One region of the Variovorax sp. 05L425 genome, then DNA from elsewhere that is predicted to be linked to it. Evidence: predicted binding sites of a transcription regulator. Region 1 holds the regulator's gene; the other holds the start of a gene.
What was found. The regulator HrcA, encoded in region 1, represses chaperone genes, less so after heat shock. The targets are predictions, from matches to a motif close to TTAGCACTCNNNNNNNNNGAGTGCTAA.

Region 1 (4,179 bases):
CGTGGTCATGGCGCCATGGTAGCCGCCGCCCCGGGTCCGGCCGCCGGAACGTGCGGCGCGTCCATCAGGTCATCCACCACGTAGCCACGCTGCGCCAGCACGGCCCGTAGTTTCATCAAAGCCTGCGCCTCGATCCGCTGCGCCCGGGCCTTCGAGCAGCCCAGCTCTGCGGCGACCTGAGACAGGGAGGCGACCGTCTTCATTCCGTGCGCCGGCTGGCGCCCTGCACGCATGGGCATCGCTACGGCCGCTCCAGCGTCTCGCGGCGGGCATGCAGGGCTTCGAGCGCGGCACGCAGCTCGTCGGGGCTGCGGGCCACCGGCCGGCGTGGCTCCCTTCTGATGGGTTTCGGGTGAAGCGCATCGAGGATCGTGCAGGCGGCACGAACGCGCCTGCGTGGGGACGTGCCCGGGTCGGTGGCCGTGGCCAGAAGCGCATCGAATTCGGTCATGGTTGCGCGGTTGTACGCCGACAAGCGGGCTGGCGGCATAAATCCGCTCAGGGCAAAAAAGTCCCAAGGGCGAAATCGTGTCAGCAGTCTCTCAAAGATTCTTGCCGCTCGGCCGATGACCCCGGGTGGGGTGAGTTGGCCTGCCCTCGTGGTCGCGGCCGACGCGCCAGGCGGGCGCAGGCAAGGCGGAAGCGATGTGGATGAGGGGTTGGTGGCCAGGCGGGCGCTGTGCGTCTCCTGCGGCCGGTAGAGCAAGCTCGTATTTCCGCGCGCCCGGCGCTTTGCGATGCGGCCTCGACGGCCGCGATCCAAGCGCCAATGCAAGGGCAATGCGCCAATGTATGCGCCAAGAAGAATCCGAAAAAGAAAAAGGGTTAGCACGCGCTAACGTGCTAACCCTTATCAATAGTGGTGCGGCTGGCAGGAATTGAACCCACGACCCCTTGGTTCGTAGCCAAGTACTCTATCCAACTGAGCTACAGCCGCACAGCTTGCGAGTATAGCATCCAAATCTGGTGCCCTGTCTCGAAGTGCTGAACCTTCGCGCAAAAGCGAAGAAGAACTGGTGGTAGGCCGTGCTGGGCTTGAACCAGCGACCAACGGATTATGAGTCCGCTGCTCTAACCAACTGAGCTAACGGCCCACGCGATGCGGATTCTAGTGGGCCGCAGAGCTCACTCCTTACTTCCGGTGACTCAATGCGTTCGTGAGGAGCTTCGAAGTGATGTCGACGATCTGGATCATGCGGTCATACGGCATTCTTGTTGGCCCGATGACACCGAGCGTTCCGACCACTTGCCCATCGACTTCGTAATTCGCGCTCACGATGGAGAGATCGTCGAAAGGAACGACCTGGCTCTCGCCACCGATGAAGATGCGCACGCCTTCGGCTTGGCTGGAAACATCCAGAAGGCGCATCAGTTGCGCTTTTTGCTCGAACAGTTCGAACGCGCGGCGCAAATGGCCCATATCGCTGGAGAAATCAGTCACCGCGAGAAGATTACGCTCCCCGGCGATCACGACCTCGTCTTGCGCCTCGGTCAGGACTTCGGAGCTCACCTTGACAGCCGCCTGCATCAGTTCGGCGATCTCTCCCCGCAGTTGTTCGACCTCCGACTGAAGGCGATCCCGCACTTGCTCGATCGACAGCCCGGCGTAGTGGGCATTGATGTAGTTGGACGCCTCGACCAATTGCGATTGCGAATAGTCCGCCTCCGGAAAGATCACCCTGTTCTGCACGTCGCCATCTGGCGAGACGATGATCACAAGCAATCGGCGATCGGAAAGTCGAAGGAATTCGATCTGTCGGAAGATCGAGGCGCGCCGCGGTGCCATCACGACTCCCACGAACTGCGACAGGTTGGACAGCAGATTCGCCGCATTGGCGATGACCTTCTGCGGTTGGTCAGGCGCAAGACTCGGCGCGGCAAGGTGCTCGCGCTGCGCAGTCAGCATGGTGTCGACGAAAAGACGGTACCCGCGTGCGGTCGGGATCCGACCTGCCGATGTATGAGGGCTGGCGATCAGACCGAGCCCCTCGAGGTCGGACATCACGTTGCGAATCGTCGCAGGCGAAAGATCCAGCCCCGACGCGCGAGACAGCGTGCGCGACCCCACAGGTTGCCCCTCGGCGATATAGCGCTCGACGAGTGTCTTCAGCAGCAACTTGGCGCGGTCGTCCAGCATCGGGCAATTTTAATGTTGTAATTTGTAGATGAGCTCCCGCTTTCGTCACGTCGCACTCATAGGCAAGTACCAGGCTTCCGGTGCGCGGGCGCAATGCGGCGCGCTCGATGAAGTCATGGAGGGCATCGGTGCCTTTCTCGAAGCACAAGGGTGCACGGTCTTCGTCGAGCAATCCCAGGCCGACGACATCGAGGTAAGTCGCTACAAGGCGCTCACGGTGGAAGAAATCGGCGAGGAGTGCGACCTCGGCCTGGTGGTCGGCGGCGACGGCACCATGCTCGGTATCGGACGGCAGCTCGCGCCCTACGGTGTCCCGCTGATCGGCATCAACCGGGGGCGGCTTGGCTTCATCACAGACATCGCCCTCGACAACTACCAAGCGACGCTGATCCCGATGCTGGCCGGCGAATACGAAGAAGACCACCGCAGCCTCATGCACGCGCAGGTGATGCGCGACGGTGTGTCGGTCTTTGACGCGCAAGCCATGAATGACGTCGTCGTGAATCGCGGCGCGACGTCGGGCATGGTGGAGTTGCGCGTGACGGTCGGCCGTCATTTCGTGGCGAATCAGCGCGCCGACGGGATGATCATCGCGTCACCCACGGGTTCGACGGCTTATGCGTTGTCGGCGGGCGGGCCCCTGCTGCATCCGGCGGTTCCCGGTTGGATCGTGGTGCCGATCGCACCACACACGCTCTCCAACCGGCCGATCCTGCTTCCCGATGCCGAGGAAGTCTCGATCGAACTCGTCGGCGGGCGCGACGCGAGCGCCAATTTCGACATGCAATCCCTCGCAACACTGGCCATCGGCGATCGGGTCGTCGTGCGCCGCTCGGACTACCGCGTCCGCTTCCTGCATCCCAGGGGCTGGAGCTATTTCGACACGCTGCGCAAAAAACTGCATTGGAACGAAGGAGGTTCCTGAAATGGCATTGCGCCGCATCGCATTGCGCGATTTCGTGATCGTGCGCGCCTTGGAGCTCGATCTCTCCAAGGGCTTCACCGTCCTTACCGGGGAGACAGGCGCGGGTAAGTCGATCCTGATCGATGCTCTACAGCTCGCTCTCGGCAATCGCGCCGACGCCGGTTCAGTGCGCGAAGGCGCCGAGCGGCTGGACGTCACTGCAGAGTTCGATGCCGACCCGGCCCTGGGCAACTGGCTGGACGAAGGAGGGTTCGAGGCCGGGGATTCCTTGATGCTTCGCCGGACGGTCGACCTTCAGGGACGCAGCCGTGGCTGGATCAACGGCAGCCCCGCCACCGCGACACAGTTGCGCGAACTCGGCGACCGCCTGCTCGACATCCACGGCCAACATGCATGGCAAAGCCTGACGCGCCCCGAGGCCGTTCGCGGTCTGCTCGACGCCTACGCGGGCGTCACGACCACCGCGCTCGACAGCGCATGGCACGCCTGGCGGCAAGCCATGTCCTCGCTCGAAACCGCGCGCTCGGCACAGGATTCCCTGCAACGCGAGCGGGAACGCCTCCAGTGGCAGGTCGCCGAGGTGATGAAACTGGCGCCCGGTGCCGACGAGTGGGAAGAGCTTTCAGCCAATCACGCACGCATTTCCAATGCGCATGCGCTCATCGATGCCGCCGAGGGCGCATGCGCTGCACTCGAAGACGACGATGGCGGCGCGCTGGCCGCGCTCAGCCGCGCCGTGACGATGCTGCAAAACTGTGAGCACATCGAACCCGAGTTCAAGGTACTCGGCGAGGTCCTGGCGTCGAGTGTGGCGCAAGCCGCAGACGCTGCCCATTCGCTGCACGGGTATCTCCGTCAGGCCGACACCGACCCAGAGAAGCTCGCCGAACTGGATGAGCGGATGGGTCTCTGGATGTCGCTCGCCCGACGCTACAGACGTCAGCCCGGGGAGCTTCCGGCTCTGCTTTCCGGGTGGCAAGACGAGTTGCAGGCCCTGGATGCCCAAAGCGACCTCGACGCGCTCGAACGAGCCGAGCAGGCATCGCAGCAGGCCTATATGAAGGAAGCAAAGACACTGGGCAAGGCGCGCAAGCAGGCTGCGCCCAGGCTCGCCCAA
Region 2 (4,179 bases), on a different contig from region 1:
GGCACCCGACACCGGCATCCTGATCCTGAGCGGCTACCCCGAAGAACACTACGCGATGAACCTCATCCGTCAGGGCGCCAGCGGCTACCTGAACAAGGAATGCGATCCGATGGAGATCGTCGAGGCGATCCGCATCATCTCGCTCGGGCGCCGCTACATCACGCCCGGCGTGGCCGAACTGCTGGCGCGCCAGCTCGATCGAAACAACGACGTCGCACCGCACGAGCAATTGTCCGAACGGGAGTTCCAGGTGTTCCTGAAGCTCGCCACCGGCGAGACGGCGGGCAGCATCGCGGAGCATCTCTCGCTGTCGGTCAAGACGGTGAGCACCTATCGCAGCCGCCTGATGGAGAAGATGAATCTCTCGTCCAACAGCGACCTGACCTACTACGCGCTGAAAAATCAGTTGATCAGTTGACGACTCGCAACTGTCGAGCCGAAACGCACTCTTATCCTGCATTCGCGTACCGCGCGAATGCGAGGTTCCCATGAGAGTGCGTTCCGTCTTCGTTGCATGCTTTTCAGTGGTGTCCATCGGCGCTTCGTGGCCGGCTGCGGCCCAGCCAGCCGTCGATGTTTCCCCACTGTCCATCGAGCAACAGGAAGCTGACGACCGCGTGGTCGCCGCGCGCTGCGGAACGCCGCTCTTCGAGAAGGGGTTCTACAAGCAGTCGAAGGCCGCCGTCGCCGCCGGCCTGGTCGTCAAGCACCGCGATCCGGTCCAAGTCGAGAAGAACGTCACCGCCTTGCGCCGGAACCCGGTTGTCCTGGTCGCAACGCAGGCCGATTGCCCGGCGCAGCTGGATCGGCTCAGGCAGATCGAGAAAGACCGCGCCAAGATGCTTGGAACGCACCGCAAAGGCACGCAGGTCGCAAGGTAGACCACGACGCGCTGTCAGCCAACGATGCCGAAAGCAGTACGTCCCGGATCGGCAACACCTGCCGATTGGCCGATACCCATCCCGGCCATGAGGTCGCAGACTGGGGCCATCGGAACTGTCAGGGAAGCAGACCATGGAAACTGACCTCTACACCTTCGGCGTGCTGGGAGTGGTGTTGATGTGCGGATGGCTGATGAATCATGCCGGCCCTTGGAACAACTCCGATCTCGCGCGTGAAGTCAGGCTCCAGCTCGGCCGGTCCAGCGACGCGCTCGGCGGCACGCCGCGTCGCTGATGCCGTCCACGCGGCCGATGGCCGCCATAGCGGGCGTGCGGCGCAAGTCGTCGCTCCTCGCGGCGGCCTCGCTCATCCTCGCGGCGCTCGGTCTCGAGGCGTATGCGGCGGGCTATCCCATGGGCATGGCGTTGCTCGCCGTTGCCACCTTGCAGGCGCTCATCTGCTCGGCGATGTTCCGAAGCCGGCTGCTGATGGTGGCCGTCGCGACCAACTTCTTTCTCTTCGTGATCCATGCAGTCGTCCTCAGCCGATTCCTGGCTCAGCCGAATCCGGCACCGGTGTTTCAACTCGGGGACTTCTGCTTTGCCGTGTTCGCCGGCGCTTCGCTTGTCTTCACGCCCGTCGAGACGATGGCGCTGATCGTGCGGGACGCCTATCTCAAGCGGCCACGACACCGCAGTCCCCATTGACGGCCAAAACGACACATACTCCGCGACATGCCGCAACTGATCATGACGACGGCCTCTGGCGAAAAGAGGCTGGTTTCGCTTGGGCCGAATGACAACACGATCGGTCGGGGCCCGCAGAACAGCATCGTCGTCGACTCGCTCCAGGCGAGTCGCGTGCATGCCGTCGTCACGGTCGAACCCGCCTTCGTCACGATCACGGACCTCGGCAGCCGCAACGGCACATTCGTGAACGGCGATCGCATCGAAACCCAGATGCTGGTCCACGACGACACGATCAGGCTTGGCGACTACGAAATCCGCTTCGTCGCCGGCGACCAGGAGTTCAGCAAGGTCGAGGCTGAACGGGTACCCACGATCCCGCGCCTGCTGGTCGACCTCGACCGCGAAAATGTGCCTGGCGCGCCCGGCGTCACCACGACAATCAGGGGTAAACCCTGATCATTGATCTGCCTCAAGGCAGGTGAGCCGACCGTCGATCCAGCACGGCCCGGCCTTGAAACCGTGCAAAACGCCCTTATCATTAGCACTCGTTGAAGTTGAGTGCTAACAACACCGGCTCTCAAACGATGCGGAGCCGGCCCGTCGCCGGCTCCCGGACCAAACCCCGTTTCTTATCAGGAGATGCAATGAAACTTCGTCCTTTGCACGATCGCGTGATCGTCAAGCGCATTGAAAGCGAAACCAAGACCGCCTCGGGCATCGTGATCCCCGACAACGCCGCAGAAAAGCCCGACCAGGGTGAAGTTCTGGCTGTCGGTCCTGGCAAGAAGAACGACAAGGGCGAACTCGGCGCGATGAGCGTCAAGGTCGGCGACCGCGTCCTGTTCGGCAAGTACAGCGGCCAGACCGTCAAGGTCGATGGCGACGAACTGCTGGTCATGAAGGAAGACGACCTGTTCGCAGTCGTCGAGAAGTAATCACTCGCCCCTTCATCCCCTCATCCAACTGAATCTCGGAGAAATCTCATGGCAGCAAAAGACGTAGTCTTCGGCGGCGAAGCCCGCGCGCGCATGGTCGAAGGTGTAAACATCCTCGCCAACGCAGTCAAAGTGACCCTGGGCCCCAAGGGCCGCAACGTGGTGCTCGAGCGCTCCTTCGGCGCCCCCACCGTGACCAAGGACGGCGTGTCGGTCGCCAAGGAAATCGAACTCAAGGACAAGCTCCAGAACATGGGCGCCCAGCTCGTGAAGGAAGTGGCTTCCAAGACTTCGGACAACGCCGGTGACGGCACCACCACCGCGACCGTGCTGGCCCAAGCCATCGTTCGCGAAGGCTTCAAGTACGTGGCCGCAGGCATCAACCCGATGGACCTGAAGCGCGGCATCGACAAGGCCGTGACGGCCCTGGTCGAAGAGCTGAAGAAGGCTTCGAAGGCCACCACGACCTCGAAGGAAATCGCGCAAGTCGGCTCGATCTCGGCCAACAGCGACGAAACCATCGGCAAGCTCATCGCTGACGCGATGGACAAGGTCGGCAAGGAAGGCGTGATCACCGTGGAAGACGGCAAGTCGCTCGACAGCGAACTCGACGTCGTCGAAGGCATGCAGTTCGACCGCGGCTACCTGTCGCCCTACTTCATCAACAACCCCGAAAAGCAAAGCGCGATCCTGGACAACCCGTTCGTGCTGCTGTTCGACAAGAAGATCAGCAACATCCGCGACCTGCTGCCCACGCTGGAGCAAGTGGCCAAGGCCGGCCGTCCGCTGCTGATCATTGCCGAAGAAGTCGAAGGCGAAGCCCTGGCGACGCTGGTCGTGAACACGATCCGCGGCATCCTGAAGGTCGTGGCCGTCAAGGCACCTGGCTTCGGCGACCGCCGCAAGGCCATGCTCGAAGACATCGCCATCCTGACGGGCGGCAAGGTCATCGCCGAAGAAGTGGGCCTGACCCTCGAGAAGGTGACGCTGGCCGACCTCGGCCAAGCCAAGCGCATCGAAGTGGGCAAGGAAAACACCATCATCATCGACGGTTCGGGCGCTGGTGCCGACATCGAAGCCCGCGTGAAGCAAGTCCGCGTGCAGATCGAGGAAGCGACCAGCGACTACGACCGCGAAAAGCTGCAAGAGCGCGTGGCCAAGCTGGCCGGCGGCGTGGCAGTGATCAAGGTTGGCGCTGCCACCGAAGTCGAAATGAAGGAAAAGAAGGCTCGCGTCGAAGACGCCCTGCACGCGACCCGCGCTGCAGTGGAAGAAGGCGTGGTTGCCGGTGGTGGCGTGGCCCTGCTGCGCGCCAAGCAAGCCGTGGGCGACAAGCTCAAGGGCGACAACGTTGACCAGGACGCCGGTATCAAGCTGGTGCTCAAGGCCATCGAAGCGCCTCTGCGCGAAATCGTGAACAACGCCGGCGGCGAAGCCAGCGTGGTCGTGAACGCCGTTCTGGCCGGCAAGGGCAACTACGGCTTCAACGCTGCCAACGACAGCTACGGCGACATGCTCGAGCTGGGCATCCTGGACCCGACGAAGGTGACCCGGACCGCTCTGCAGAACGCAGCTTCGGTGGCCTCCCTCCTGCTGACGACCGAAGCCATGGTCGCCGACGCACCGAAGGAAGAGTCGGCCGGCGGCGGCATGCCCGACATGGGCGGCATGGG

Region 2: a site for HrcA is predicted at 2,110-2,136, ahead of groES (co-chaperone GroES). Genes of this name have one in related genera too.

Annotation. Positions count from the first base shown of each region.
Region 1 is NZ_JBFTNY010000003.1:259,610-263,788, reverse strand. It holds gene AC1DN9_RS05450 (hypothetical protein) at 1-9, opposite strand, end outside; gene AC1DN9_RS05445 (sigma factor-like helix-turn-helix DNA-binding protein) at 6-203, opposite strand; gene AC1DN9_RS05440 (hypothetical protein) at 242-490, opposite strand; tRNA gene AC1DN9_RS05435 (tRNA-Arg) at 861-937, opposite strand; tRNA gene AC1DN9_RS05430 (tRNA-Ile) at 1,018-1,094, opposite strand; gene hrcA (heat-inducible transcriptional repressor HrcA) at 1,133-2,137, opposite strand; gene AC1DN9_RS05420 (NAD kinase) at 2,166-3,062, shown strand; gene recN (DNA repair protein RecN) at 3,064-4,179, shown strand, end outside.
Region 2 is NZ_JBFTNY010000004.1:242,173-246,351, forward strand. It holds gene AC1DN9_RS06970 (response regulator) at 1-418, shown strand, start outside; gene AC1DN9_RS06975 (hypothetical protein) at 489-881, shown strand; gene AC1DN9_RS06980 (hypothetical protein) at 1,015-1,176, shown strand; gene AC1DN9_RS06985 (hypothetical protein) at 1,194-1,589, shown strand; gene AC1DN9_RS06990 (FHA domain-containing protein) at 1,617-2,027, shown strand; gene groES (co-chaperone GroES) at 2,216-2,506, shown strand; gene groL (chaperonin GroEL) at 2,555-4,179, shown strand, end outside.